Regions from separate parts of the Pseudoalteromonas sp. Z9A5 genome, predicted to be linked through region 1. Evidence: predicted binding sites of a transcription regulator. Region 1 holds the regulator's gene; each other region holds the start of a gene.
The links. The regulator sigma-54, encoded in region 1, starts transcription at its own class of promoters, with help from an activator protein. The targets are predictions, from matches to a motif close to GTTGGCACGNNNNTNGNNT.
Positions count from the first base shown of each region.

Region 2: GQR56_RS01590 (flagellar basal body rod protein FlgF) is a predicted target of sigma-54. The motif match lies at 3,324-3,342, and genes of this name have one in related genera.
Region 3: GQR56_RS16315 (EF-hand domain-containing protein) is a predicted target of sigma-54. The motif match lies at 8,557-8,575, and genes of this name have one in related genera.

Region 1 covers NZ_WTLC01000009.1:13,080-23,897, reverse strand. Annotated here, with positions in the region: gene GQR56_RS06555 (KpsF/GutQ family sugar-phosphate isomerase) at 1-112, shown strand, start outside; gene kdsC (3-deoxy-manno-octulosonate-8-phosphatase KdsC) at 113-664, shown strand; gene lptC (LPS export ABC transporter periplasmic protein LptC) at 661-1,215, shown strand; gene lptA (lipopolysaccharide transport periplasmic protein LptA) at 1,205-1,750, shown strand; gene lptB (LPS export ABC transporter ATP-binding protein) at 1,747-2,472, shown strand; gene GQR56_RS06530 (RNA polymerase factor sigma-54) at 2,542-4,041, shown strand; gene hpf (ribosome hibernation promoting factor) at 4,069-4,356, shown strand; gene ptsN (PTS IIA-like nitrogen regulatory protein PtsN) at 4,361-4,813, shown strand; gene rapZ (RNase adapter RapZ) at 4,833-5,681, shown strand; gene GQR56_RS06510 (HPr family phosphocarrier protein) at 5,720-5,992, shown strand; gene mgtE (magnesium transporter) at 6,081-7,439, shown strand; gene GQR56_RS06500 (redoxin domain-containing protein) at 7,492-7,821, shown strand; gene GQR56_RS06495 (YgiQ family radical SAM protein) at 7,955-10,132, opposite strand; gene GQR56_RS06490 (SRPBCC family protein) at 10,522-10,818, shown strand, end outside.
Region 2 covers NZ_WTLC01000002.1:9,295-20,112, forward strand. Annotated here, with positions in the region: gene GQR56_RS01565 (protein-glutamate O-methyltransferase CheR) at 1-143, shown strand, start outside; gene flgB (flagellar basal body rod protein FlgB) at 285-692, shown strand; gene flgC (flagellar basal body rod protein FlgC) at 698-1,129, shown strand; gene GQR56_RS01580 (flagellar hook assembly protein FlgD) at 1,143-1,823, shown strand; gene flgE (flagellar hook protein FlgE) at 1,883-3,226, shown strand; gene GQR56_RS01590 (flagellar basal body rod protein FlgF) at 3,379-4,122, shown strand; gene flgG (flagellar basal-body rod protein FlgG) at 4,144-4,932, shown strand; gene flgH (flagellar basal body L-ring protein FlgH) at 4,948-5,631, shown strand; gene GQR56_RS01605 (flagellar basal body P-ring protein FlgI) at 5,644-6,738, shown strand; gene flgJ (flagellar assembly peptidoglycan hydrolase FlgJ) at 6,882-7,877, shown strand; gene flgK (flagellar hook-associated protein FlgK) at 7,879-9,894, shown strand; gene flgL (flagellar hook-associated protein FlgL) at 9,897-10,818, shown strand, end outside.
Region 3 covers NZ_WTLC01000036.1:6,829-17,646, forward strand. Annotated here, with positions in the region: gene GQR56_RS16285 (dicarboxylate/amino acid:cation symporter) at 96-1,427, shown strand; gene sohB (protease SohB) at 1,501-2,517, opposite strand; gene GQR56_RS16295 (VolA/Pla-1 family phospholipase) at 2,918-5,347, opposite strand; gene GQR56_RS16300 (YciK family oxidoreductase) at 5,554-6,300, shown strand; gene rluB (23S rRNA pseudouridine(2605) synthase RluB) at 6,383-7,255, opposite strand; gene scpB (SMC-Scp complex subunit ScpB) at 7,252-7,842, opposite strand; gene GQR56_RS16315 (EF-hand domain-containing protein) at 7,994-8,515, opposite strand; gene GQR56_RS16320 (hypothetical protein) at 8,782-9,213, opposite strand; gene xthA (exodeoxyribonuclease III) at 9,453-10,265, shown strand; gene GQR56_RS16330 (energy-coupling factor ABC transporter permease) at 10,267-10,818, shown strand, end outside.

The DNA of each region.
Region 1 (10,818 bases):
GCTTAATATAATGGAACACAAACGCATTAATGGTTTAATCGTTGTAAATGAGTTAAACCAGCCTATTGGCGCACTGAATATGCAAGATTTATTAAAAGCAGGAGTATTATAAATGCAATTTGAAGAACTCTATCAACCGCTGAGCGATGACGCAAAAGCGCGCGCTAAAAAAGTAAAACTGCTTATATGCGATATTGATGGTGTATTTTCTGATGGGCGTATTTACCTTGGAAACCAAGGCGAAGAGCTAAAAGCGTTTAATACAAAAGATGGGTTTGGTATAAAAGCACTTATTAATAGCGGGTTTGAAGTTGCTGTTATTACAGGGCGTCATTCGCATATAGTGCAACAACGTATGAGCAGCTTAACCGTTCAACATATTTATCAAGGTCAAGAAAACAAACTTATTGCCTACCAAGAGCTAAAAAATAAGCTCAACTTAAGCGATGAACAAATTGCCTATATAGGTGACGATGGTCCTGATATGCCAGTAATGGAATTAGTCGGTTTTGCAGTAGCTGTTAACGATGCGCATCCACTAATTAAGCGTTTATCGCACTACACTACACAAATGCCAGGCGGTTTTGGTGCTGTAAGAGAACTAACCGATTTACTAATGCTTGAAAACGATAAGCCATTAACTACTCAAGGTACAAGTTCATGAATGCAGCGCGCATAATACTAAGCGTTTTATTCATCAGCTGTATGGTTTGGCTTTGGTACCCTTATTTTACACAAACAAATATTGCAACGCAGGTAGAGCAAGAAGTTGTAGCTAAACCTGATTATATCGCCATAGAATTAAAGCAAACGGCGTATGATGAGAATGGTAAAATTAGCCATAAAGTAACAGCTGCAAAAATGGAGCTGTATCAACAGTTAGGCTTTACCTTTTTTGAAAAACCTATTTTCACTTTATATAACGAAAAGCAAACATGGCGCATCAATGCGGATGAAGCAACGTTGTATGAAGGTAAACAGTTAATTTTAGAGGGCAACGTAGTCGCTAAAAATCTAACTGACAACGCAATGATTGATAAGATCAATGCCGATAATATTCAAGTAGATATAAAGCAACTGACGATGCGCTCCGAACAGCCTGTCATTGTGACTGGACCTAACTTAAAAATCACCGGTAAAGGCCTCGAAGCCGATTTAAAAACTGAAGTGATAAAACTCATTAACCATACGCGAACCATATACTATGACCAATAAAATATTAAAATCACTTATTATTCCTACACTTATACTAGCCTTTAATAGTAATGCAGCAGAACAAAGTACACAACCTGCCGCTAATCAAATATCAATTAGTGCCGACAAACAAGAAGGCCAACTAAAAGCTAATGTAGGTATTTTTGAAAAAAATGTTGAAATTATTCATGGTAACCGTCGCATTACGGCTGACCGCCTCGAAGTGCATAAGCGTGACGAATTAGGTGATAATAAACAGTTATTAATTGCCACTGGCAGCCCTGCGTACTTTGAAGAAAAGCAAGATGACGGCACAATAATGAGCGCAAGTGCGAACGAAGTTCGTTACGATGTAGCTAAGCGTTTTTTAACACTTGTTGGCGATGCACAAGTATCGCAAGCTGGACAAAAAATTAACGCAAAAAGCATTACTTACGATATGCAGCAACAGCTTATTAGTGCTGAAAAAGACGAAAACTCTACCGATCGCGTTCATACTATTTTAGTGCCTATTGAAGCTACAAAAAGTAAAAAAAGCGATAAAGGTCAACCATGAGCACATTAAAAGCAGAGCTGTTAGCAAAAAGCTATAAAGGTCGTGAAGTTGTTAAAAATGTAGGTCTTGAGGTTAAGGCTGGCAGTATTGTTGGTTTACTTGGACCTAATGGTGCAGGTAAAACTACAACGTTTTATATGATTGTAGGACTTGTACCTAGCGACAAAGGTAAAATATCTATCGACGATAACGATATTACTCTTTTACCTATGCATAGTCGTGCTAGATTAGGCATAGGGTATTTACCACAAGAATCGTCAATATTTAGAAAACTGACTGTTTACCAAAATTTAATGGCTATTTTAGAAACGCGTAAATCGCTAAATAAACAAGCCCGAGAAGACACATTAAATAATCTATTGGATGAATTTAGCATTCAGCATATTCGTGATAGCCAAGGTATGGCTTTATCCGGTGGTGAACGTCGTCGTGTAGAAATAGCACGTGCACTTGCCGCCGATCCTAAGTTTATATTGCTAGATGAACCTTTTGCTGGTGTAGACCCAATTTCAGTATTAGATATTAAGAAAATAATAGAACATCTTAAAAACCGTGGGATTGGTGTATTAATTACCGATCATAACGTAAGAGAAACCCTTGATGTTTGTGAAAAAGCCTACATTGTTTCTCATGGGGAGCTAATTGCATCTGGCACTCCTGAACACGTATTAAACGATAAAACAGTACGCGATGTTTACTTAGGCGAGCAATTTAGGCTGTAACATTAACGCCATGTCTTTGAGCATCTGCTAGTATTAATTATAACAACATAAAAGGATTGTTAGAGATAAATGAGGCAATCATTACAGCTGCGCATGGGCCAGCAACTTACAATGACACCACAGCTGCAACAAGCAATTCGTTTGTTGCAACTCAGTACATTGGATCTCCAGCAAGAAATACAAGAAGCTCTTGATAGCAACCCGCTGCTAGAAGTTGAAGAAAACGACTACGCAGAAGATTCTGCTGGCAAAAATGAGCAAAAAGCTGATAACGATGACGTTACTGTTAGCGCATCTGCAGATGATGCTCCTAGCGAATACGAACAAGATAGTGGTGAAGCACTTGCTAAAGATACAGTAAGTGACGACATGGCTATGGATGTTAGCTGGGATGAGTACATGAGTGCTGCGCCTGCATCGTCATCAGGACCAATGCCTGAGGACGAGTCAATATACCAAGGTGCTTCAACCGAAACACTTCATGAGTACCTAATGTGGCAGTTACAATTAACGCCTTTTAGCCCTACTGATGAAGCTATTGCAATCGCTATTGTTGAAGCCGTAGATGATTCTGGTATTTTAACACTTAGCTGTGAAGAAATTTTAGAGAGCTTCAATCAAGAAAACGAAGATGATAACGAAGTCGAACTTGACGAAATTGAAGCCGTTTTAAAGCGTATCCAACTGTTTGATCCGGTCGGTATTGCTGCACGTAGTTTACAAGAATGTTTGTGTATTCAGCTTAACCAGTTTGATAAAGAAACACCTTACATTAATGAAACAAAAATGATCTTAACCGAGCATATTGATTTATTAGCTGCTCGTGACTATCGTACATTAATGAAAAAAACTAAGCTCAAAGAAGAAGAGCTTAAAGAAGTAATGACACTAATACATACTCTCAGCCCTAAACCCGCTGATACGATTGTTAGAGAAGAGTCTGAGTATGTTATTCCTGATGTGTCGGTTAAAAAAATTAAAGGTCGCTGGGTTGTAGAATTAAACCCAGATAGCATGCCTAAAATAAGAGTAAACAGCCAATATGCTGCAATGTCTCGTACCGTTAAATCGAGTGGTGATAGCCAATTTATTCGCTCACACTTACAAGAAGCAAAATGGTTTATTAAAAGCCTAGAAAGCAGAAACGACACATTGTTAAAAGTAACAAATTGTATTGTTAAGCAACAACAAGGCTTTTTTGAACACGGTCCAGAAGCCATGAAACCAATGGTTTTAAATGATGTTGCTGAAATGGTAGAAATGCACGAGTCGACTATTTCTCGCGTAACAACCCAAAAGTATATGCACACGCCACGTGGAATCTTTGAGTTAAAATACTTTTTCTCAAGCCATGTAAGCACCGAAAATGGTGGCGAATGTTCATCTACGGCAATACGCGCTCTGATTAGAAAATTAATCGCAGCAGAAAACTCAGCAAAACCATTGAGTGATAGCAAGATAGCGGATATATTGGCTGAGCAAGGAATTAAAGTAGCTAGACGCACGATCGCAAAGTACCGCGAATCTCTGGCTATTCCACCGTCAAATCAGCGAAAAAGTCTGATTTAAGACGCAAAAACAAAGAGGGTAACGCTTATGCAACTAAACTTAACTGGTCGTCACGTAGAAGTAACCGATTCACTAAAAGACTATGTAAACACTAAATTTGCGAAGCTAGAAAGACACTCTGATCATATTAATAATGTTCATGTCATTCTCGATGTAGAAAAATTAAACCAAAAAGCAGAAGCAACAATTCATGTCAGTGGTGCGGAATTATTTGCCTCTACTGAACATCAAGATATGTATGCCGCCATTGACTCGTTGATTGACAAGCTCGATCGACAAGTTATCAAACACAAAGAGAAGCTTGCTCGACACTAATATTATGAAACTAAGTTCACTTATATGTCAGGACTGCAGCAAAGCTGCGGTCCTTTTTAATAGTAAAAAAAGAATTTTAGAGTTTATTAGCGAACTTGCTCACAACAAGCTTCCTTACTTATCTCAACAAGATATTCTTAGCGCTTTACTAAGCAGAGAAAAACTAGGTAGTACAGGCATTGGTAAAGGTATTGCAATACCTCACGGACGAATGAGTGGCGTAGAAGAACCTTTAGCTTTAGTACTTGTTAGCGAAACACCTATTAACTTTGATGCGATAGATAACCGCCCTGTAGATATTTTTGTTGCACTCATCGTACCAGATGGTGATAACCAACAGCACTTAAAGACTCTAGCAACCATTGCTGATAAACTAAACGACAAAGAATTTTGTAAGCAGTTACGCTGTGCAAAATCAGATACAGAGCTATACCAAGTTATTGTTGATCAATCATAATTAATAAAAAAGGTGTTAAATGGAATTAATTATCATAAGTGGCCGATCAGGTTCTGGAAAATCGGTAGCTTTACGCGTAGTTGAAGACTTAGGTTATTATTGCGTAGATAATATTCCACTAAACCTGCTGCCTTCTTTAGTGCGAAGTGTCTCTGACAACTACGACAAAATAGCAGTGAGTATTGATGTTCGAAACTTGCCAAAAGAACAAGAACAGTTCAATGATATTTTTGAGTATTTACCTGGTTTTGCTAAACCAACGCTGTTTTATTTAGACAGCGAAGATCAAGTATTAATAAAACGTTTTTCTGAAACGCGACGACTACACCCTCTTTCTGTCGACTCATTGCCACTTGATTTAGCTATAAAAAAAGAAAAAGAATTACTTGATGTGCTAACAACCAGAGCTGATTTTATGATTGATACCAGCGAGTTAAGTGTTCACCAACTCGCTGAATCTATCAGAGAAAAAATACTTGGTAAAAAAGACAAACAGCTTATTGTTACTTTTGAATCATTTGGCTTTAAATACGGAATACCTAAAGAAGCAGATTATGTTTTTGATGCACGTTTTTTACCAAACCCACATTGGGAGCCCGAATTAAAACCTTTAACAGGATTAGATCAGCCCGTTAAAGACTACCTAGCTAATCATAGTATTGTGCAAAAGTTTACATGGCAAATTCAAACCTTTGTGCAAACGTGGTTACCTCATTTAGAACGAAATAATCGTAGCTACTTAACCATTGCTATTGGTTGTACCGGTGGGCAGCATCGTTCAGTGTATTTAGCACAAACGATTGGTGAAAGCTTTTCGATGACTCACCCAAATGTAAAAATTCGTCATCGTGAACAAGAAAATAAATAATTTAAATAATCACCTGTTCAGCTTAGGTAGAGTAACTTATGCGTTTAGAAGACACGTTTTTAATAAAAAACAAATTAGGCTTACACGCTAGAGCTGCAACGGTGCTTGCACAATTAGCCGTACAATTCGACGCTTCAATTACTATATTTCAAGATGGCAAAGAAGCTGCCGGTGATAGTGTTTTAGGCTTAATGCTACTAGAGAGTAGCCAAGGAAAAGAAGTTAAAGTGGTATGTAAAGGACCCGATGCAGAGCAAGCTTTGCACGCTGTTGGTCAGTTAATAGCGCAACGATTTAACGAACAAGAATAGTCAGCAATAAAGAATCAAAAATTAGATAAACCAAAAAAGTTAGTAACCTCCCCTACCAAAGTAATATTAAAATTAATTAAGGACGCCAATGCCCGAAGCTTTTGAACAAGACTACCCACTACAACAATTAAAACAAGTGACAAAGTCGCTTAACAGTGGTCAATTTGTTCAAGTTAGGCGCATGTTAGCTAAAACCGCTCCTTGTGATACTGCATTATTATTAGAGTCGTCGCCGCATAAAATCCGCCGACTGCTTTGGCAATTGGTCGACCCAGATGTACAGGGCGATGTACTTGAAGAGCTTTCTGAAGATGTACGTTTGGGCATTATTGCTCAAATGGAACCTAAGCACATTGCTGCAGCCACTGAAGATATGGGGCACGATGACCTAGGAGAAGTATTACGTAGCCTGCCGGATACCGTCTACAAAGACGTTGTTAGCGCTATGGATATTCAAGACCGTGAACGTGCCACGCAAGCTCTTTCTTATCAAGAGCGCTCTGCTGGTGCGTTAATGAATACCGATACGGTAACCATTCGCCCTGACGTAACTCTTGATGTTGTTTTGCGCTATATTAGGCTGCGTGGTGAGCTCCCTGAAGGTACCGATGACTTATATGTAGTAGATAAACATAACTGCTTCATAGGCGCTTTGTCATTAAGCACATTACTGACTAATCCACCTGAAAAAATTGTCCTCGATTTAATGGATGAAGATTGCGAATCTATTCCAATTTCTATGGATGAAAGTGAGGTTGCGCAATTATTTGAACGTCATAACTGGATATCAGCCCCTGTTGTAGATGATAACGATCAGCTACTTGGCCGTGTAACAATCGATGATATTGTTGACGTAATACGAGAAGATGCAGAGCATAGCTTACTTAGTTTAGCCGGTCTTGATGATGAAGAAGACACCTTTGCTCCCGTTTTAAAAAGCTCGAAAAAACGCTCAGTCTGGTTAGGTGTTAACTTGTTAACAGCCCTTGCTGCTGCTTTTGTAGCTAGCTTTTTTGAAGGTACTTTAGATGTTTTACCTATTTTAGCTGTACTTAACGGTATTGTTCCTTCAATGGGCGGTGTTGCAGGTAGCCAATCGCTAACTCTCGTTATTCGCGGTATTGCAGTGGGTCATATTAATCAAACTAACCAACGCTTTTTAATGATGAAAGAACTTGCCATTGGCGCGTTAAACGGTGTTTTGTGGTCGTTGTTAATTGCAGGTGTTATCGCGCTATGGCAATGGGACTTTATGCTTGGTGGCGTACTTGCCTTTGCTATGTTTATGAATCTGGTTGTGGCCGGCGTTGCTGGTGCGAGTATCCCTATTATTCTTAAAAAGATGAATATAGATCCCGCGCTTGCAGGTAGTGTAGTTTTAACTACAATCACAGATATTGTGGGTATATTCGCCTTTTTAGGCACCGCAACATGGCTGCTGATATAAGTTTAAAATGTAAATTTTTGAAGTTAACGTATTTAGAGAAAAAGCAGCTATTATGACAACTAATACCAAAAATAAAAAAGACACACCTAAAAAAACGCCAAAACAAAAAGGCTTATCAATATTAAAGAGTGTGTTGATATATGGCTTCATATTTTTCGTAATTTATAATGCTGTAAATTGGTGGCGACAACCTGTTATGCCAGCAAATCCTCAATTACAATTAATAGATTATAAAGGGCACAACATTGATCTAGCAGCAATGAGCCAAGACAAACCAACGCTTGTGTATTTTTGGGGAACTTGGTGCCCTATTTGTAGTGTTACCTCCCCTTCAATAAACGAACTCGCAAACGAGAATATATACACTAGAGGGAGCTTCTAAAAACCCACTCTTTATCACCTAAAATGATATAGCCAATAAAGAGCAAGTTTCACTTAATTTACGTATTATGCGAGCTTAAACAACAGTAACGCAGTTAAAACTAATCTACTAATTTAATTAGTAGATTTAATCACTAACGTGTACTTTGACGATTACCGCCTACTTTTGGTTTAGTGTTTGCCTTTTTAAATTGGCTAAAACCAGTATGTCGCGTTAATGCAGGACGTCCGCCTTTACTATCACCTTTACCTGATTTCTCATCTCGCCCTTCTTCAGGCACTAAACAGTTAGGTCCTTTACCAATTAAATTAGCTTTACCCATTTTACGCAGTGCTTCACGTATCATCGGCCAACCTGCTGCATCATGGTAACGTAAAATTGCTTTATGCAATCTACGCTGGCGTGCACCTTTAGGTACTGGAACAACTTCTGTATTATTTTTTATATTACGTAAAGAGTTCATCTCTGTGTGGTAAATAGTCGTCGCATTAGCCATTGGTGATGGGTAAAAGTTTTGCACCTGATCCAGCTTAAAGTCATTCGATTTAAGCCATAAAGCCATGTTTACCATGTCTTCATCTTTTGTGCCTGGATGAGCAGAAATAAAGTAAGGAATTAAATACTGCTTTTTACCTGCTTCTTTAGAGTACTTATCAAATAATTCTTTAAATTGATCGTACGCCCCCATGCCTGGTTTCATCATTTTTGATAATGGACCGTCTTCGGTATGCTCTGGCGCTATTTTTAAGTAACCGCCTACGTGATGAGTTACTAACTCTTTAACATAACGCGGGTCGCGTACAGCTAAGTCGTAACGTACACCAGAAGCAATCAATACCTTTTTAATACCCTTAACTTCACGTGCTTTTTTGTACAAGTCTATTGTTGGCGTATGATCTGTATCCATGTGCTTACAAATTTCAGGATACACACATGATAAACGTCTACAGGTACTTTCTGCCTTTTTGCTAGTACAACGCAGTTTATACATATTTGCCGTTGGACCACCTAAATCAGAAATAACACCAGTAAAGCCTGGTACTTTATCTCTAATCTGTTCAATTTCTTCAATGATAGATTCTTGCGAACGACTTTGAATAATACGCCCTTCATGCTCCGTAATTGAGCAAAATGAGCAACCACCAAAACAGCCACGCATAATATTTACAGACGTTTTTATCATGTCATAAGCTGGTATTTTAGCATCGCCATAACTTGGGTGAGGAATACGCTGATACGGCAAACCAAATACAGCATCCATTTCATGTGTTTCTAATGGATATGCTGGCGGGTTAACCCAAATAGAGCGTTCGCCATGTCGTTGAAACAGCGCTCTTGCACAACCAGGGTTTGTTTCTTGATGTAAAATACGCGAAGCATGGGCATATAAAGGTTTGTTAACACTTACTTGCTCATAAGCAGGTAACTTAACGTAAGTTTTTTCCCATGGTTTAGGTCGCGCAGGCTGAACCATAATTGGTTTTGCAGCTTCTGCCTTTAAATCTATACCGGCTTGTTTAAATTCAGATTTACTACAGCCAACATCATCAGCGCCGTATGGATTTGGAATAGGGTCAATTTTACCAATTTTATCTATAGCGGTAGAGTCACTACCACGCCAACCTGGTAAAGGTTCTTTTCTAATAACAGCCGTGCCGCGAATATCTTGAATAGTATCCATTGTTTCACCCGCAGCGATACGGTGTGCAACTTCAACTAACGGACGCTCTGCGTTACCGTAAATTAAAATATCAGCTTTTGCATCAAACAAAATACTACGGCGTACTTTTTCTTGCCAATAGTCGTAATGAGCAATACGACGAAGACTCGCTTCAATACCACCAATAACTATTGGTATTCCTTTGTATGCTTCACGGCATTTTTGAGAGTAAATCATTACGGCGCGATCTGGACGTTTACCACCTACGTTATCTGGCGTATATGCATCATCATGGCGCATACGTTTTTCAGCTGTATAACGGTTAATCATCGAATCCATGTTGCCGGCTGTTACACCAAAAAATAAGTTGGGTCTGCCCAGCTCCATAAATGCATCTTTAGAGTCCCATTCTGGCTGCGCAATAATACCCACTCTAAAGCCTTGCTCTTCAAGGACTCGACCAATTACCGCCATACCAAAACTAGGATGATCGACGTAAGCATCACCACTAATTATTATTATGTCGCAGCTGTCCCAGCCAAGTGCATCCATTTCTTTTCGTGTAGTAGGTAAAAATGGTGCTGTGCCGTAACACTCAGCCCAGTATTTTGGGTAAGAGAATAAGGCGCGCTTAGCTTTGAGTGTGCTCATAAATTTGACCGTGGAATAACAAAGGGCGCGAATTATACCCTACTAAATTGTTTATATATACAACGCTTTTACAGCGCATAGGACCTTTACTTCTAAATAATTCTTTATATTAAGTAATCTTTTTTGAAACCTGATTATGAACTAGAGCAATTCATTGTTAGGTACTTTTATATATTTTAATAACGAGTTACAACATAGTTTTGTTTAAAAAATAAAATTAAAAGCGCTGCTCTCATTTTGATTCTTTTGCGTATTACAATAAAATACAACTCATATTTATAACGATTTTATTATATGGTCAATAAAATATAGTTTTGGTTTATAGCCTAAATCGTACTATAGTCGATTAATAAAAAGTTTTATATTTCAAGCTAAATACTAGTTAAGGCGTGCTTATTAAACTGTTAAAATTATTCTTACAATCCCTTTTTCTTTTATTACTCGTAGCCGTAGTGATTGGGCTAACGCTTCCTCAAAATTATAGTGTTGATAAAAAAATTGAGATAAACGCCAACACTCGCACAATCAAATCATTAGTAACCGACTTTAATCAATGGCATAAATGGTCACCTTGGCAGCAGGTCGATCCATCAATTAAATTTACGGTAAATGAGCCAAGTTTAGGTGTAGGTGCTCATCAATCATGGGTAAGTAAATGGGGTTATGGCGAAATGACTATTACCTCT
Region 2 (10,818 bases), on a different contig from region 1:
CTAAAATTATTAAACAGTTTGCTCAAGCGCTAAATCCTAAAGGGTACTTATTTTTAGGTGCATCGGAGTCGATGGCTGGGTTAAGTGACGAATTTGATATGGTGCGATGTAACCCCGGTATTATTTACCAAAAGAAATTATAACGTTTATTCCTTCCTTCTAAAACGACACATTATGTGTCGTTTTTCTTTTTAATACATAACCTTACAAAAATAACTGTTCTTCTAATATAAATGGCTTATTTTTTGCTTTATTTAAGGCAAGTCAATTTTTTGGAGATGGTTATGGCTATCAGTTTTGATAAAGCATTAGGTGTGCATCCGCAGGCTATGTTGATCCGTTCACAACGAGCAGAAGTAATTGCAACTAATATTGCGAATGCTGATACGCCGGGCTACAAAGCAAAAGATATAGATTTTGCCTCAGCATTAAAAGCGGCAAGATCACACCAGCAAAGCGGCAATACAATGGTACGCACTAACGATAAACACATTGGTGGTGGTACTCGCAGTATGGGTGATTCAGAATTATTTCGCTCGCCAAATCAATCAGATACAGGTGATGGTAACTCCGTTGATATACAGGTGGAACGGAACTTGTATACACAGAATGCTATGGAGTATCAGGCAAGCTTGCAGTTTTTAAGCGGCAGGTTTAAAGGTCTGAATAAAGCACTCGGTAGTCAAGGATAAAAATTATGAGTTTATATAATGTATTTGATATAGCTGGTTCGGGTATGAGCGCACAAAATGTACGCTTAAATACCACCGCGAGTAATATTTCTAATGCTAATACGATTAGTTCTTCTCAAGACAAAACATACCGAGCGCGACAACCTGTATTTGCTGCTGAACTTACCAAAGCGTCAGCATCAGCAAGTAATCCACAGGGCTCCGCTGTTGGCGTTAAAGTATTGGGTATTGTTGAAAGCAACAAACCATTACAAATTGAATATAATCCAAATCATCCAAGTGCGGATGAAAATGGTTATATTTATAAACCCAACGTTAATGTTGTTGAGGAGATGGCTAATATGATTTCTGCCTCTCGCTCTTATGAAACAAACGTGCAAGTTGCAGATGCAGCTAAGCAAATGTTAAGTAAAACACTGCTGCTAGGTCAGCGGTAACCGAGGGTAGGTTATGAGTACCGATATAAACACATCTTCATCCTATTTAGACTCTTTACGTTGGCAAGATAGTACGCCAGTTTCAACTGAAGAAGAAAGTGATGCGTTAACCCAAGAAGATTTCTTCTCGCTGTTAACACAACAGCTGTCGTTTCAAGATCCAAGTAACCCAGCAGATAACGATCAAATGATTGCGCAAATGACCAGCTTTACCATGGCGCAAGGAATTAGTGATTTGAATTCAAACTTTGAATCACTTGCCACATCAATGACCTCAAACTCAGCGCTACAAGCGTCGACGTTAGTAGGTAAACAAGCGTTACTAGAATCTAATACATTAGATTTAAATGAAACAGATGACGCAAAAGGTTCTATTGTTGCTGAAAACCCTGTTGAAAGTTTAACGTTGCGCGTTACAGATGCATCAGGTCAATTAGTGCGAAGCATTGATTTAGGATCTCAGTCTGCAGGCGCAGTACGCTTTGCATGGGATGGTAAAAATGATGCAGGTGAACGTTTACCTGAAGGTGAATATACAGTATCTGCTGAAGGCAGTACTAATGGTGAGTTTTCAAGCTTACCAATAGCAACGTTTAAAAATATTGAGAGTGTTAATATTAATGGCTCCAGCGGCATAATAATTAATACTAAAGAAGGTGCGGTTAGGCTGACAGATGTAGCAGAAATCGCGTAAAAATTTTAAGTATATTTCGCCTGTCAGCAGGCTAAAAATTAACAGGTTAAAGGTGAATTATGAGTTTCAATATTGCATTAACCGGCCTAGCTGCCGCTCAAAAAGATTTAGACGTTACTGCAAATAACATTGCAAACGTTAATACTACTGGCTTTAAAGAATCACGTGCTGAGTTTGCTGATGTATATGCATCATCTGTATTTAGCTCAGGAAACACTAAAAATGGTGACGGCGTGCAAACGACTACGGTTGCTCAGCAATTTCACCAGGGTTCATTACAATTTACTAATAACTCACTTGATTTAGCAATCACGGGCGAAGGTTACTTTGCGATGAGTGAAGATTTAGGTTCGCAAGACTTTTCATATACGCGTGCCGGTGCATTTAAATTAAATGAAGACAACTTTGTAGTGGATGCAAAAGGTAACTTTTTACAAGGGTTTCCGGTAGACGAATCAACAGGTGATACAACATCTGTAAGTTTGAGTACATCATCTCCATTACAAATACCAGATTCTTCAGGATCGCCACGTGCAACAACTCAAATATATTCGTCATTTAATTTAGATTCACGTAGTACGCAGCCAACAGTTACGCCTTTTGACTCAGGTACGAGTGCTTCTTATAACAGTTCTACATCAACAACTGTTTATGATTCGTTAGGTGAAGCACACGTTTTACAATTATATTTTGTGAAAACAGATCCTGCTACTACAGCAAATACATGGGAAGTTTACGGAACATTAGACGGTAAAAATTTCGATGCTAGTGGAACTGAAACAGCGGCTGGTGCTCATTCTCCTATCGACACACTTGCTTTTACATCGGCAGGTTTGCCAGATGTAACGTCTCCAGCTACAACGTTTGATGATGTTGCCTTAGCTTCAGGTGCGGCAGCAGGAATGAGCACTCTATTAGATAACGGTGCTAGTTTTTCTGAAAATATAAATGTAAGTTGGCGCGATGAAGCCGGCTCAGCAAATAAAATACCAACTCAATATGCAAGTAGCTTTGAAGTAAAAGCACTTGAGCAAGACGGTGCAACAGTTGGTCGTTTAGCCGGTATTGATATTGGTACCGACGGTAAAGTAGTTGCATCTTATAGTAATGGCGACTCAACATTTTTAGGTCAAGTAGCAATGGTGCGTTTTTCAAACTCACAAGGTTTGCAACAAGTAGGTGATACTTCTTGGAAATCAAGTTTGACATCTGGCGAGCCAATGGCGGGTGAACCAAACTCTGGTACGTTAGGGTCTATTAACTCATCAGCACTTGAGCAATCAAACGTTAATTTAACAAATGAACTAGTTGACTTAATTAGTGCTCAGCGTAATTTTCAGGCTAACTCTCGAGCGCTTGAAGTTAACTCTACAATTCAGCAAACTATTTTACAGCTGCAATAAATTAAACGTTCTACAGTTAAGTATTTTAGGCTGCATTTTTGCAGCCTTTTTTGTTTCTACTGTTTATTTTATCGCCTCAATGTTGTGTCAATTTTAATCTGGCATCTATTTTGCATTTGTTAAGTCAGAGATTTTTTATGTGAGTCGATGTTATGGACAAAATGGTCTACATTGCGGCGTCTGGCGCCAAGCAAAGCCTACAAGGATTAGCGCTTAAAGCCAATAATTTGGCGAATGCCAATACAACTGGTTTTAAAGCTGATTTTGCTCAAGCGCGTTCTATGCAAGCATTTGGTGAAGGCTTACCTACACGCGTATTTTCTATGCAAGAACGTCCAGGTTCAAACATGACATCGGGCGGGATTATTCAAACAGGGCGAGACCTAGATATTGCAATGAGCGATAACGCATGGCTCAGCGTGCAAGATGAATCCGGCAACGAAGCTTACACAAAAGTTGGTACGCTAAACATAACAGCCGAAGGCATGTTAGTTACCAGTGGCGGTCGTCAAGTTATTGGCGAAGGTGGTCCGGTTATATTACCCGTACCGATTGAAAAAATTGGTTTTAGTGAAGACGGTACTATTCAAGTTCGACCTCAAGGCGCACCCGCTAATTTTTTAGAAGAAGTTGATCGTTTAAAAGTAGTTGAAGCAAATGGCTCTCAGCTCGAAAAAGGTAACGATGGCTTATTCAGACCAAAGCCTAATCAAACGGTTGATACCTCAGCCAATGTAAAAGTATTAAGTGGTAGTTTAGAAATGTCGAATGTGAATCCGGTTCACGAAATGGTCGACATGATCAGCCATCAACGCCAATTTGAATTACAAGTAAAACTAATGAAAACAGCTGAAGAGATTGATAAAACGCAAGATCAGCTGTTACGCGTAGTTTAACTTTAAAATGAGGACACTATTATGAATCCTGCATTGTGGATCAGTAAAACAGGGCTTGACGCTCAACAAACCGATATATCGGTTATTTCAAATAACTTGGCAAATGCGAGTACGGTTGGTTATAAAAAAAGCCGTGCCGTATTTGAAGATTTACTTTATCAAAATATAAATCAGCCGGGCGGGCGTTCATCGCAAGACACCGAAATGCCATCAGGGTTAATGTTAGGTGCCGGTGCAAAAGTGGTTGCTAACCAAAAAAACTTTTCACAAGGTAATATGTTAACCACCGAAAACTCATTAGATTGGATGATTTCGGGCTCTGGTTTTTTTGAAGTACTCCAACCAGATGGCAACATTGCTTATTCTCGCAATGGGCAATTTACTACCGATGGCGACGGAAGAGTTGTTACATCGGGCGCAGGTTATGTTGTTCAACCAGAAATGAATGTACCTGACGACGCGCAATCAATCACAGTTTCTCAAGACGGCGAAGTGTCAGTACGTGTTGCAGGACAAGCCGATAACGTTGTTATTGGGCAAATTACAATAAGTGACTTTATTAATCCATCAGGTCTTGAGCCTATAGGGCAAAACCTTTACACCGAAACCGCAGTAAGTGGTGCGCCAGTGCAAGGTAACCCAGGTGTTGATGGCTTAGGTACTATTATTCAGGGTTCACTTGAAACATCAAACGTAAACGTAACTGAAGAATTAGTAAACCTAATTGAAACACAACGTATTTATGAGATGAACTCAAAAGTAATTTCGGCAGTTGACGAAATGATGAGTTACATCAATCAACAGTTATAAGGTTTAGGGGTGAACATGCGTAATATTATGTTATTTGCAGCAGGTACTTTATTTTTAAGTGGTTGCGTATCAACACAAAATAGTGAAGTGGTGCAAGACGACCCTTACTACGCGCCAATGTACCCTGAGCCAAATATAGAGCCCGTTGTTGCAACCGGTTCATTGTTTAACACAAACGTATCTAACGATTTATACGCAGACAGAAAAGCGCTGCGAACTGGCGATATTATTACGGTTAAATTAGAAGAGTCGACTCAAGCCACAAAAGCGGCAAAAACAGAAACAGACAAAGAAACCGAGGCAAGCCTTGACCCCGTAATTGGTTTTGGCGGCTTACCGGTTAATATTGGTGGCGACAGCATTCAGTTTGGTATTGGTAGCGACTCCTCATTTACGGGTGATTCAAAATCAAACCAATCAAATAGTTTAGTGGGCGACATATCAGTAAATGTAATGCGTGTTTTGCCAAATGGTAACTTAGTTATACGCGGCGAAAAATGGCTAACACTAAATACAGGCGAAGAGTTTATTCGTTTAGAAGGTTTAGTGCGCCCGCAAGATGTAAGTTCAGACAATACAGTTGAGTCAAACCGAATCGCCAATGCGCGTATTCAGTACTCAGGTAAAGGGCAAACCCAAGAGGCACAAAGTCCTGGTTGGTTAACACGCTTTTTTAGTAGCTCGCTTTTTCCTTTTTAGAGGACATTCATTATGAATGGATTTAAAGTTTTTTGTTTAATCGCTTTACTAGGTTGCCAATTTTCGGCAAATGCAGAGCGTATTAAAGATGTCTCTATGGTTGAAGGCGTTCGCTCTAACCAACTAGTTGGCTATGGTTTAGTGGTCGGTTTACCTGGCACTGGAGAGCAAAGCAAGTTTACTCAACAGAGCTTTATGGGCATGTTAAGTAACTTTGGTATTACATTACCTTCTACTTTAAGCCCTAAAATTAAAAATGTAGCGGCAGTGGCCGTACATGCTGAGTTACCAGCATTTAGAAAGCCAGGGCAAACAATTGATATTACCGTATCGTCTATCGGTAGTGCGGGTAGTTTACGTGGTGGCACGCTAATACAAACATTTTTAAAAGGGGTTGATGGCAATGTATATGCCATTGCACAAGGCAGTCTTATTGTAGGTGGTTTAGGTGCACAGGGTTTAGATGGCAGTAAGGTTGTTATTAATACCCCCACGGTTGGTCGTATTCCTAATGGAGCAACGGTTGAGCGTGCTGTTAAAAGTCCGTTTTTGCAAGGTGATTACATTACCTTTAATTTAAATCGCCCTGATTTTACAACAGCAAAACGCCTTGAAGAAACAATTAACAACCTAGTTGGTCCTAACAGTGCACAAGCGTTAGATTCTGTTTCTATTCGTGTACTAGCCCCAAGAGATGCATCGCAACGCGTATCGTACTTATCAACGCTCGAAAACTTAGAGTTTAAACCTGCTGATATGGCTGCAAAAATTATTGTTAACTCGCGTACAGGTACCATTGTTATTGGTAAAAACGTAAAATTACAACCTGCAGCTATTACGCACGGTGGTTTAACCGTCACTATTTCTGAGCAACAAAACGTATCGCAGCCAAACCCATTAAGCGAAGGTCAAACCGCAGTAACACAACAAAGTATTATTGATGTAAAGCAAGATGATTCTCGTGCATTTGTATTTAATCCAGGTGTAAGCCTAGATGACCTAGTACGCGCAATTAATGAAGTTGGTGCGGCACCAGGCGACTTAATGGCTATTTTAGAAGCACTAAAAGAAGCGGGTGCAATTAACGGACAACTAGTTGTAATATAAAAATAAAGTTAGCCCTTGCAGTTTACTTGCTAGGGCTAAGCTAAAAAACCTCATTTATAATCCACTTATAAATTCAAAAACACATCAACTGGCTCAATTTTTGCATTTTTAACTGCATTATTCATTATTGTGTCAAAAAGCTGATGGAAACAAATCATCTCGATAAACAAAACTTTTTTGATTTAGGCAACTTAAACTCACTTCGTAAAGAAGCCTTAACAAGTGGCGATGCATCAACAGATGCCTCTAAAGCTGCACTCAAAAAAGCGGCGGCACAATTTGAAGCTATTTTTACGCAAATGCTGCTTAAAAGTATGCGTAAAGCAAACGAAGCATTTGAAGACAAAGAAAGCCCATTTAACTCAAGCGGCGTAAAATTCTTCCAAGAAATGCACGATCAACAGCTCTCAACAGAACTCTCATCAAATGGTTCATTAGGGCTTGCTGACTTAATTGTTCAGCAGTTATCGCCCGATGGTAAAAAGTTTATGCCAGGCTCTGTACTAAGAACCACTAACGATATTTTTAGCGATAAAAGCATCGGTTCTGCACCTTCTTATGAGCAAGCCGAGAAAAAGGCAGAGCCTATAGTTAGTAGCGTTGAAGCAAGTACCGAAAAGCCAAAAGCAACTACACCTGCATTCGAAACCGCCGAAGAGTTTGTAAGTTCAGTATGGGAGCATGCAAAAACAGCAGCTAAAAAAATAGGTTTAAACCCAGCTGTAATGGTTGCACAAGCGGCGCTTGAAACTGGTTGGGGCAAACATATTATTAATAAAAGCGATGGCAATAGCTCAAATAATTTATTCAATATTAAATCGGATAAAAGTTGGGAAGGTGAAAAAGCCAGCAAAGTAACTCTCGAATTTGAGCAAGGCGCGGCGGTTAAAAAACAAGCCAGCTTTAGAGCCTACGATTCAATTAAAGAGAGCGTAAACGACTTTGTTGATTTTTTGACGCAAAACCCTCGTTATAAAGAAGCACTACAAAATACAGCAAAACCGAGCGACTTTTTAGATTCACTACAAAAAGCAGGTTATGCAACCGATCCAAATTATGCCAGCAAAATAAAACAGGTACTTAACAGTACTGAATTAAAAGACATTGCGGCAAATGTGATCCGCCAAGGAGTAAAGTAACATGTCGTATGATTTACTAAATATTGCCAGTTCAGGAGTAAGAGCAAGCTCTGAGTTACTGCAAACGACAAGTAAAAATATTGCAAACGTAAATACCGAAGGCTATGTACGCGAGCGCACAGAATTTACAACCACAATAGATAACCAAGTAGGGCAAGGCGATACCTACCGTTTACTTAATCAATTTGCTCAAGAGCAGTTAAACAGAGACACCTCTAATAAAACGTTTTTTGATCAATTTGTAACAGAAGCAAATAGAGTCGACACCTTATTTTCAGAAGAAGCAAATAGCTTATCTACAGGTATAAATTCGTTATTTAATAACGTACAAGAAGCGCTTAACCAGCCATCGTCAACGCTTGCTCGCTCTTTGGTTATGACAGATGCGCAAAGTTTAATAAATCAAATGGATAGGTTATCAGGTATTGTGTTCGATCAGCAAAGTGTAGTGAACGAACAGCTAGAAATATTCTCAGATGAAGCTAATGCGCTTATTCAAAATATTAGCTCTTTAAACCAAGATATAGCTGCTGTAAATGGGACCAGTAATGCCGCCGATGCCAGCTCAACCTATAACGAGCGCGACAAAGCAATACGCGACTTGTCAGAGTTAATTGATATTGAAACACTTGATGGTCCAAATGGCGAAAAACTTGTATTTATGGGAACAGGCGAAGCCGTTGTAATGCAAAGTGGCTCGTTTAATTTATTTTCTATGACGGGGGATCCCGATCCTAATTTTAAAGAGCTAACGCTAGATGTTAATGGTGGCAAGGCTGTGCCACTTGAAATAGATGCTAGTAAATTAAAAGGAAAAATTGGCGGCTTACTTGCTTTTAGAGACGATATCTTAGTGCCCGCACAAAATCAAATTGGTCAAATGGGCTTAGCTATAGCTGATGCATTTAACGAACAAAACAAACTAGGTATGGATGCAAACGGTGAGCTAGGTGGAGATATATTTACCATACCTACAGTGAATGCTTTTGCTTATCAAAGTAATAGCAGTGGTGTTACAAGTATGACAGCCACGGTTGAACCCGGTAAAGGTGATGAATTACCTGCCAGCGATTTTATTATTACCTACACAGCTAATCCTAACGAAGTAAGTATTCAGGCAGTTGATAATAAAGGCGAGTTAATTGGCACACCATCACTTGCAGACACAACGAGTGGTGTAATAAATGCATCATCAATGATCAATGGTGACGAGTCTTTTGGATTACAAATAGCAATTACTGGTGCGGGTGCTGCTGGCGATCAATTTCAAGTAAAACTGAATTCTCAAGCGGCTACGAGTATATCGCTTGCAACAGGGCGTGGTGAAGACCTTGCACTGGCGTCACCAATTAGAACAGCTAACGATTTAAATAATACCGGAACAGCCACTATTTCTGCAGGCGAAGTAACCGATGTAACAACGGGGAGTTTTACTTCAGACCCTTTAGCGTTAACTAACGGCAGTATTTCTTTAGTTAAAACGGGAAACCTAAACGAATATCAAATTTCGGATGGAAGTAATACCGCAACAACAATTATTATTCCACCGCCAGGTAATAATGTTTTAGCTCAAGCAGGAGCGCCGTATAGTGATTATGGTTTTGATTTTAATATAGAAGGCACTCCGGCAACCGGCGATACGTTTACACTAGAACTTAATGAAGGTGGCTTTGACGATAACCGAAATGGTTTAAAGCTTGCTGAATTGCAAAATGGTGAACTGGTACGTCAAAATGTTGTTACAACCTCCACCGCCGACAACCATAAAACATTTAACCAAGCCTATGCTGGTATGGTTACCGATATAGGTGTAGTGACAGGGCAAGCAATTACAAGTGGAGCCGCATTTGATGCTCTTGCACAGCAATCTGAAGCTTGGTATGAATCACTTTCAGGGGTAAACCTTGATGAAGAAGCTGCAAATTTACTGCGTTTTCAGCAGTCTTATGCAGCATCAGCGCAGGTTTTATCTGCTGCGCGTTCTATTTTTGAAACTTTACTTAGTGCTGCGAGGTAATTATGCGTTTATCTAATAATTTAATGTATCAAAGCAGTATTAATAAAATACTGGACGGGCAACAAGGTGTAGCCAATGCACAAGAACGAGTTAATACGGGTCAAAAGTATTTAACAACGTCTGAAGCACCAGCAGATATTTCACAAGCAATGCTGTATTCAAATAAAATACAAACCAATGAGCAATACACAAAAAATATTAATCAGCTTAATGGTCGCCTAGAAACAGAAGAAAGCGTATTACAGAGTATTAATACTAATATTCAACAAGCACAGGAACTGGCATTACAAGCGGGTAATGGTGCTTACACCAAAGATGATCTAAAGTCGATTGCATCAGAGTTGAGTGGCATTCAAGAAACCCTTGCTAATTTAATGAACACCCGCTCAGAAGACGGAAAATTCATATTTTCAGGCTACCAAGACAGCACGCAGCCGTATCAGCTCGAATCAGGTGAATATAACTATAAAGGCGATCAAGGTCAGCACCAAATTACCATAGCTGAAGGTGTATCCATTAAATCAAGTGATAACGGCTTTGATACGTTTGAAAAAACGGCTGCGCGTTTAAATATAGACACAAATGTTGCTTCAATTCCTACAACCGCACCCGCTAATAACGTGACGGCTGGCACAGTGTATGTTGATGGTCAAACTGAGTTTGATAAGTTTCATCAAGCTAAATACAATGCCGATCCAGCGACTCCAGTTTCACCTACAGCAAATACTTTTAGTGTAGTCACAACCGCTGGTGCGACAACAAACGATCCTGATACATACGAAATTTTACAAGATGGCGTGTCGCTTACCCCGCCTCAAACTGGTGAAGTTACTGATAATACAATTGAGTTTGCAGGTATGAAAATTCAATTTGAGGGTAGCGCGCCTGGCCAACTCGATTTTAACCTTGAAGAACCTCACAAAG
Region 3 (10,818 bases), on a different contig from region 1:
TCTATAAAATAATTTTAAATAAATGCTAACTTTTTCTGTATAAATATTTCCAGACTGGTAGTCTATGGAAAAATTATAAAAGCAGATTAAGGTATATGTCTAAAATTAGTTCAATGGGTTTAACTACTCGCATCATGATAGGTATGGTGCTAGGTATTTTAGTAGGCTCTATATTTCAGGCTATTTTAGCTGGTGAAGACGATTATCTAATTCCACTTGGGTTATTCTCTTTACCAATTAAAGCCTTTTTTGTAGATGGTATTTTCCATGTAGGTGGTGAAATATTTATCAATAGTTTAAAAATGTTAGTTGTGCCGCTTGTTTTTGTTTCACTTGTTTGCGGTACATGTAGTCTTAGCGATCCTAAAAAGTTAGGTCGATTAGGCGGAAAATCTATTTCTCTTTATTTACTTACAACAGCAATCGCAATTACCGTTGCAATAAGTTTAGCGTTATTATTTAGCCCTGGAGAAGGTGTACCTTTACCAACAAACACCGCCTACGACGAAAAAGTACCCCCTTCTTTAGCAAGCGTTCTCATTGCTATGTTCCCGACTAATCCATTTGAAGCAATGGCTAAAGGAAACATGCTACAAGTAATTGTTTTTGCGCTTTTATTCGGCATAGCCATGGCACTCAGTGGTAAAGCAGGTAACCGCATTGCTAACATTTTTGAAGATCTAAACACGGTAATCTTAAAGTTAGTTACGCTACTGATGAACATTGCACCTTACGGAGTGTTTTTCTTAATGGCTAAGTTGTTCACTACAATTGAACTTGAATTGATTGTGAAGCTTATCCAGTATTTTTTAGTCGTTGTTGCTGCGTTATTTATCCATGCGTTTGTTAACTACAGTATTTTATTAAAAATATTTACAGGTCTAAGCCCTGTAAAGTTTTTAACTAAGATGAAGCATGCCTGTTTATTTGGTTTTAGCACATCAAGCTCCAGCGCCACTATGCCTATTACACTCGAAACAGCGACTAAAAAATTAGGTGCGAGTAATTCTGTAGCATCATTCACCATCCCTTTGGGAGCAACTATTAATATGGATGGCACCGCTATTATGCAAGGTGTTGCTACCGTATTTATTGCCCAAGTGTATGGAATTGATCTTAGTGTGACTGACTATCTGACGGTAATTTTAACAGCAACACTAGCCTCAGTAGGTACCGCAGGAGTACCGGGAGTTGGTTTAATTATGCTCGCAATGGTACTTAATCAGGTTGGTTTACCGGTTGAAGGTATCTCTATAATAATAGGTGTAGATAGACTACTTGATATGACCCGTACAGCAGTCAATATTACTGGTGATTGTATGGTTACATGTGTTGTAGCGAAGTCTGAAGGGGAATTAGATGAAACTGTATTTAACGACCCTAACGCAGCTAAAGATTTAGAAGACTACCACAAGTCACTCGACTAACTACCTTCTCTTTTTAGTTACAAAAAAACCTTGATGGTTAGCATCAAGGTTTTTTTATGTCAAAAATTAAGGGTTAAGGATTAAGCGCTTTAAACTTAGAAAGTAAACTAATACCTACTTTATTTACTCCACTGCTTAAACCAAGTGCTAATTTATCACTTAGTCCCTTTTTAACTTTGTATTTGATTTTATAAATTTGACGCTCATGTTGCTGCTCTAATAAAGCATCATCACTCGTTTTAATAATATCAACTAAACCTTTTTCAATCGCTTGAGTTGCAAACCAATGCTCACCAGTTGCTACTAAATCAATATCTAAACTAGGACGTTGACTGCTCACAAATGTTTTAAATAAGTCATGCGTTTGCTCAATTTCTTCACGAAACTTTTCGCGTGCTTTATCTGTGTTCTCACCAAATAAAGTAAGAGTTCGTTTAAACTCACCCGCAGTTATTTGTTCAAATTCCACATCGTTTTTCTTTAATATTTTATTAAAGTTAGGTATTTGAGCAATAACACCAATAGAGCCTACAATAGCAAAAGGTGCGGCTAGTATTTCATCAGCAACACACGCCATCATATAACCGCCACTTGCAGCCACTTTATCTATTGATACACTCAAAGGTATGCCAGCATTTTTAATACGCTGTAATTGAGAAGCTGCAAGACCATATCCATGCACTACACCACCGCCACTTTCTAAGCGAATGAGTACTTTATCTTTACTAGGATCTGCTATTGAAATGATAGCCGTAATTTCTTCTCTCAAGCTCTCTACTTCATGAGCATCCATACTGCCAATAAAATCAATTACATATAATCGAGATTTAGGTTCATCTTTTTCAGTTTTTTTACTTTGTGCTTTTAACTGTTTTTGATGTTCTTTGAGCTCTTTTTTACCCAAGGTACTTAGTAAAAAACTTTCTTTAATATCTTTTAATTGCTTAGATATATCGTCTATCTGTATCTCACCTTTTTTAGCTTTTGGTTTAACAGCAGCGCCTACTACTAAAATTAAAATAGTCGCTATAGCAATGACAAAAGTAAGCGTTTTAGCTAAGAACAAACCGTATTCGTATAAAAATCCCAACTGTTTTCTCCATTTATAAATTTCAGCTAATTTAGCATGCTTTATAACGCCAATCTATCTTGAAAGACACACACAGAGCACTTTCTTACTTTTAAGCGAGGCAAAAAAATTATACAAAAAATAGAGTTAAAATGAGTAAAGGATAATTTAAAAAAGAATATAAACGTATAACTTGGGGGTTGTTTTGTCTTTCGAGGTTCAATTTGTAGCAATATGTTGGGTTTTTAAATAAGTCCTGTCTATGTGGGTAGTGACTAGCGATGGGTAGTCGATAAAGATGTATAAATACCCCTCTAACAACTTAAGTTTTAATTAATTTTGATTGGGTTAATTTAGACTTGGATTTGATAATAAAAAGCCACTTTACAGTGGCTTTAGTTTTTGATTGGATTGCCTGTTGTTAATCAGTTACTACATCACTGTTTGTTACTAATAGCATACGACCACGAGCAGCAAGGTAAGTTGCAACTTGCAACTGCATCTCTGTATTTGCGGCTTCGCTTCCTTCAGCATCAGCTCCAGCGGCTTCATTAGCTGCAGGTGTAAGTATTGAACCATGGTGACCTTTAGTAAATTTAACTAAATAGCTCGATGGTGTTGCACTTAACGCTTGAGATGTACTTACTGTCTCTAACCCCATAAAACTAGCAAGTGGGATAGTACCTGCAATTGGGTTATTCGTTGTAGTAGGAGGTATAACTTGGTCTGCTTTGTTATCAGCGCCGTCTCCAACAACAACATTAGTGTAAACAGGAGTGCCTAGAGCTTGAACAGTTGCTGCATAGTTAGTTGGATCACCACTATCAAGTGCAGTTTGTGCCGCAAAAGCAAATTGCGTCATAACGCCTTGTATATTTGCTAACTTAGTCGTTTCGCCAGCAGTTGTAAGTGACGCAACATATTCGTTATACCCACACGTCAGATAAGCTTCCATATCAGGTAACAATATCCCACAGTTCGAGATTGCATCGCCTTGTAAATACACATTCAGCTCATCAGCTTCTGTTGTACCGGCTTGTGAAAGTACTGAACCTTGAATAAATGGACCAAAAGAAGCTGACTCAAGTAAAAAGCTTGCAATACCACCACCGCCACTTGCTAACGCAACAGTGTTAACATTAAACAATGGATCAATCGTTTCAGCCATTGGGGTATTTGCTTGGGCTATAAAAGCAGGAGCAACAATAGAGCCTAAAGAATGCCCTACATACGTTACGTCGCTACTATTAATAGTTGTATCGTTGATAAAATTCAGACCCAAACGCAAGCCTAATAAGTCAGCTGCTGATTGGCGTAAACTGTCTCTAGCAACAAGCAATGAGCTTAAGTTCATATAACTAAGTACAGAGCCCGTTGTTGCATTAAAATCATCATTTCCATCGCCATCAACATCAATACCACGTTCGCCGTGTCTTGGATGATCAATCGCGACCGTTGCAAATCCTTGAATTGAAAGCTGAGCGGTTAATGCCAGCATGCTTTCTTTATTGGTCGTTATACCGTGCTGCATAATAACAACAGGCCAACCATTTTCAGGCATTTCAATAGCTGATAATTGTAGCTGTGCACGTACACCATTAATAATAGGTAATATTGGTTTTGTAATTTGCACCGGCACATTCGCCATGCTTTGTACTTTTGGAATAGTATTATATTTAGTTAAATGACGAGTACTATCTAAACCTAAATCGCGTAATTGTCCGCCACTTAAAGCTGAACATAATGCATCATTTTCACTAATAGGATCAGCCGGAAAAGCATCCCCTGCAATCGCTTTATAACCAAGTAAAACTACGGCGTTGTCACACATACCTTGCCAATATGTATCATTTAAATCACTAATATCAGTACCTGTTGGTGTCCCTAGGTACATTGGTAACATGATGCTACCTTTTTGATACTGCACACCAGTAAATACACCCGATACTTCTACACCTTGAGAAGCAAATACTTGCTGTACATTTACCAATGGCTGTTCTGGTACTTGCAGCACCGGAGTAGGAAGTGCATCTTGTTGTAAACTTGCAGCTAGTAAGGTTTTAATTGTACTAAGTACAGGTCCTGCTGATTGAATAGTCATCGCACCAGAAAAAATAATATCATCTTTTGTAATATCACCAGAACTAACAACTACATTTTCGTAACTATTTACCGCACCTTGCAAACCTAATTGGGCTTCAGTGATCAAAGGTGCTTCTTGTTTAACTAGCCCATAAGTAGAAGAAGGCTCGACAGAACGCCCCAACGAATCTTTAAGTCCAGTTGTTAATACATTTATATATGAACTGCCAGCAGTAAATGGTTTTAAAGGAATAATCGCTACGGCATTACCAGAAGCCTGAGTTACAAAGTCAACACCAAAAGTAAGTTCGCCTACTAACTTACATGCAGTGCCTGCAGCGACTACTGAGCATTCTGCATCAGTTAAACTCGCGCCCATTATCACTTCAAAAATTCTTACAGTACCAGGTGTACCGGCAGAGGCTTCGTCTAAACTCACATTTGGTGGAAATGTTAAATCAATTTTATAAGGAACTTGTGAAGACCAGCCATCTAATGCACCCAGTGCAAGTTGAGGGTCTGCATAAGCTGCTCGAGAAATAGATACATTGTTGTCATCTAATTCTCCAGGAATATTTAAAGTCCCATCTTGAGTACCGCTCATTAATAAATCATTAGGTACAGAAATAACGCCATTAGCGGGATCAAAGCTTACAGTCGCTGTTGGAATGACTGGGGCTGTATCGTTTTTAACATCTTCTAACGTTTCTCCGCCGCCACAACCTGCTAAAGCAGCTGTAACTGAGAGTGAGAGTAGCATTTTTTTCATATTGTTGGCTCCGCACATATTTTATTTTTATAGTGTGTTTAATCAGTGTATTAAGTTAAAACAATGTAATCAGAATATTAATGAGACATTAGACCAGTTAAACTTAACGTAAAGTTTCTGTTTTCGCCACCTTATTTTACAATAAATTCGATTACTTCACGTTTCGCTATGTTAAAATTCAAAAAAATTTATAGATTGGTACTTTCATGCATAACTATCAAGCAACTGAAAACGCACTTAAAGACAAAGTTATTTTGATTACTGGCGCTGGCGATGGCATTGGTCGAGTTGCAGCAATTACATATGCTAAATACGGTGCTACGGTTATTTTATTGGGCAAAACAACAAATAAACTTGAATGTGTTTACGATGAAATTGTTAATGCTGGTCATCCTAAACCTGCCATTGTGCCTATGGATTTAAAAGGGGCAACTAAACAAAACTACCGTGATCTTGCAGCAACAATTGAATATCAGTTTGGTCGCCTTGATGGGCTACTTAACAATGCAGGTATTTTAGGGTCGCTCGGTCCGCTTGAACATTTTTGCTCATCTACTTTTGAAAATATTATGAAAGTAAATGTTACTGCTCAGGCAATGATCACCAAAGCGCTTTTTCCTGTGTTACGTAAATCAAATAATGCTTCTGTTATTTTTACCTCATCAAGTGTTGGCAGAAAAGGTCGAGAATTTTGGGGACCATACGCAATCTCAAAATTTGCAGTAGAAGGTATGATGCAAACATGGGCATGTGAAGTAGGTAAAACTAATATTCGTATAAACTGTATCAACCCAGGTGCTACTCGCACATCTATGCGCGCAGCAGCATACCCAGGTGAAGACAGAGATGCACTTGCTACACCAGAAGATTTAATGCCTACATATTTATACCTAATGAGTGACGATTCAAGTGAAATAAACGGCGAATCATTAGACGCTCAAGTAAAAAAATAATCTCAGATATTTATTATTAAATACAAATTTTAAATATAAAAAAAGCCGCTTTTAAAAGCGGCTTTTCATTTAATTCTTAATACTATTTTCGTTTAGTCGGTTTAACACGTTGATTGTGTTTTTTAACTGCTTTACGAATCTGATTAATTTTAGCACGTTTATCTTTGCGCTTTTCAGGCATAACAGAAAGCTTAGTTTGTGTTTCACGACCTAATTTAACTGTTTTACGTAAATAGTTAACGGTTTCTAAATCGTATTCTACCCATCCGCCTTGTGGTACGCGCTTATCTAATTCTAATTTGCCATAACGGATACGAATAAGACGAGATACTTCAACATCTTGTGATTGCCACAAACGACGTACTTCACGATTACGTCCCTCGTTTAAAGTTACATTATACCAACGGTTTATACCTTCTCCGCCCATTGGATTAACGCTCATAAACTTAGCAGGACCATCTTCTAACTCAACACCACGGGTTAAGTTTTTAATCGTTTCGGCAGTCACTTCACCAAATACACGTGCAGAATATTCACGCTCTACTTCGTAACTTGGATGCATTAAACGATTTGCTAATTCACCATCGTTGGTAAAAAGCATTAAACCCGATGTATTAACGTCTAGTCGACCAACAGCAATCCAACGCTCGCCATCAATACGAGGAAGCCGGTCAAATACAGTACGTCGCCCTTCAGGGTCTTTACGGGTACTTAACTCACCTTCTGGTTTGTTATACATAATTACACGACAGATTCTGTCTGCTTTTTCTTCAATTTTTACAGTGTGTCCGTCAACACGAATTAAATCAGTTTCCTCAACACGGTCACCTAGCTTTGCCACTTTACCATTTACACTAACGCGGTTTGCATCAATGTATTTTTCCATTTCACGGCGTGAGCCTACGCCAGCACGGGCTAGGACTTTTTGTAACTTTTCACCTTGTATAATACTCATTCGGATGGTTCTCTCACAGAAGGATCACTTAATAACTGGTTTATTTTACTCTGCTGTTGCTCTGGCAAGGCAGGTAAGTTATCTAAACCCATTATCGAAAAATAATCTAAAAATTGCTTAGTAGTTGCATATAAAGCCGGTTTACCCGGAACCTCTTTATGCCCTACCACTTTAACCCACTCTCTTTCGAGTAAGGTTTTAATAATATTTGAGCCGGTTGTTACACCTCTTACTTGCTCAATTTCGCCACGTGTAACCGGTTGTTTATATGCAATAAGCGATAACGTTTCAAGTAATGCGCGTGAATATTTAGGCGCACGTTCTTGCCAAAGGTTATTCAACCATGGGCTTAAACTACTACATGCTTGAAAACGATAGCCACTGCCAACTTCAACTAAGCGAATACCACGGGTTTGAAAATGTACTTGTATTGTTTCAATGGCGTCGTTAATTCGCGCCATCGTAATAGCCAAATCAGCTAAAACAGTGTCTTTAAGGTGCCGTTTACTAACAGGTTTGTCTGCAACAAAAATCGCCGCTTCAATGATTTCAATTAATTGCTCATCACTAATTCGCCGACCCGCCATACACACTCTAAACAAATAAAAATACACAGCCATCTATTATGCCAGAACAACACTAAACTAGGAAAATATATCTATCAATTTACCTAATTTAAAACACAAAAAAGCCAGTGAGTGTCACTGGCTTCTAACTTACTCTTTAAAACAACAAATATTAACTGTGTTTAATAGCTTCTAATGCGTCATCTTCAGCTACTGCGTTACCGTATTTTTTAATGTAACCCATAAACTCGCTCTTGCTGATGCGCTTATCTTGGTTTTTATCCATATAACCAAAATGATTTGAAATATCATCATCATTGCCTTCAACAACAGAAATATAGCCGTTATCATCATTATCTAAGCTTGAAAAACTGCTCTCAATTTTATCAAACTTAGCAATTTCTGCTTTAAAAGCCGATTCGCTAACCTCAGAATCAGTTGCTACTTTTCCAGTATTAAGCTTCATGTAGGCATTAAATTCTTTGCGGCTTATTTCGTTATCCATGTTGGTGTCAATATTTGAAAAATGACCCCAGATGCTATCGTCATCGGCTTCAACTTTAGAAATAAAACCATCGCTATCGTTATCTAAACTTGCAAAGTCGCTGTCTATTTTCTCAAGACCTTGATTAGATGAACAAGCTGCTAAGCTTAAAGACGCTAAAATAGTGGCTGCTAATGTTAACTTTTTCATAAGACGTATCCTTCGTAATTAATTAAATGTCACTCTAATTAATACAAATCTAATGCCAATTTAAAATTGGTCAATAAAATCAGTTGGATAGCATTAAACGGGTTATTTATCAAACAAACTCATATACTTACATAATGAAAGGTTTGCAGAATGCCTTGTAATTTTTGCAAAAAAATACCCAGTGCATAAATATATACTGGGTATTGTTTTTATTTAATAATGCTAATTAACTTAAAATCTGATTAATAAATTAATTGGAGCATTTATTAGATAGCAGCGTTATGGTAGCGCTTAACAAAGTCGGTTACCTTTTGACCATTACATTTTAATGAGTCTAAGTTGCCTATTTTTTGACGAACCGGCGCTAGACCTTGCTTTAAAGCAGTCATACATAATTGTGTTTCTTGTTGAGCATCTTTTGCAAACACTTCAACCTTAGTCGTTGTTACTTTATTAAAAGTTTCTTTTTTAGCGATATCACGAATATCTTCACCGTTACACAAAATGCTTTGTGAAAAGCGTGATAAATACACACCATGAAGAGCAGCTTCTTTACGAGCAGCAGTAAAGCCTTCATTTGCGCTCAATACGCATAACTTAGATTCAATTTTATTGTCTTCGCTAAAGTAAGTATTGCTTTGTGCAGAAACAGTCGTTGATGCTAAAAGTGCAGCGGCTAAAATTAGTTGTGTTTTCATGAGAGATCCTATTTGAACGAGCTAACTAAGTAATTTCGCGCATTATATAGCCAACAATTAACATTTCAACTGAATTTTTTATTTATTTAAAATATTAATATTGCATTAACAATGTTTGATCTTTAAACACCATTTGATCAACATTTACGCAGCTATTTCCTCATTTCAGCCATGTTATGTAGGTGTATTTACTGATACAATTTATCTTATTAAATAGAACTAATTTTAAGGTAAATTCTATGAAAGTGATTTCTTTCAATATCAATGGTCTGCGTGCTCGTCTTCATCAATTACAAGCTATTATCGATAAACATCAACCAGACGTTATTGGGTTGCAAGAAATTAAAGTTCATGACGAAGCGTTTCCACTAGAAGATGTTCAAAAAATGGGATATCACGTTTATTTTCACGGGCAAAAAGCGCATTACGGTGTAGCTATGTTATGCAAAAATGAACCAAAATCAGTCTTAAAAGGCTTTGCAACAGATACAGATGAATCACAAAAACGTATGATCAGTGTCACTGTAGAGCAAGAAAATGGTCGTGATTTAACCGTAATGAATGGTTATTTCCCGCAGGGCGACAATATAAATCACGAAACTAAGTTCCCCTATAAACGCCAATTCTATAAAGACTTAATGACACACCTTGAAACCAACCATACGCCAGAGCAAGACGTCATTGTTATGGGCGATATCAACATATCACCTACTGATTTAGATATTGGTATAGGCGATGTAAATGCTAAACGTTGGTTAAAAACAGGTAAATGCTCTTTCCAACCAGTAGAACGTGAATGGCTAGCTACACTGCTTAATTGGGGCTTTAAAGATACCTTTAGAGAACAAAATCCAAATACAGACGATCAATACTCTTGGTTTGACTATCGCTCAAAAGGTTTTGTAGATAACCGTGGTCTTAGAATAGATGTAGTACTTGCGACTAACGAATTAGCGGCGCGCTGTATTGATACCGGAATTGATTACGAATTACGTGGTATTGAAAAGCCTTCAGACCACGCGCCTATTTGGTCAACATTTAAAAATAATTAATATGTTGAGCTTACAAGTACAAGGACTGCTTTGGGCTGTTGTTGCTATAGCTAGTTTACTCAGCTTTGATAAGGCTACCTATAAAGCACTTTATAGTACACCTGTTCGCCAAACAGGTGTACTTGCGTGCGCGCTCGTGTTTGCCATTTTATGGCGAATAAAAGCAGGCATACTAACAGGGCTAGATTTACATATTTTAGGCGTAACCGCAGCCACATTAATACTAGGCTGGCGCCTAACTATTTTAAGTAGTTTACTTGCCACTGCCCTATTAGCTAGTTTTGGGAAAATTGAGCCCGAATTACTGCCAGTGCAAATACTTATTGGTGCATTTATACCTATAGCATTGAGCTATTTAGCTTTTATTGTTAGCTATCATTATTTACCACGCCACTTTTTTGTTTATATTTTTGTTTGTGCTTTTATAACAGCAGGATTCATAGCATGTATTAAAATTGCTTTAGGTGCGTTATTTTACCTTTCTATTGGTCAATATAATTGGCAAGAACTTACAGATAACTACGTTTATTTAAGTGCAATAATCTGGTTTCCG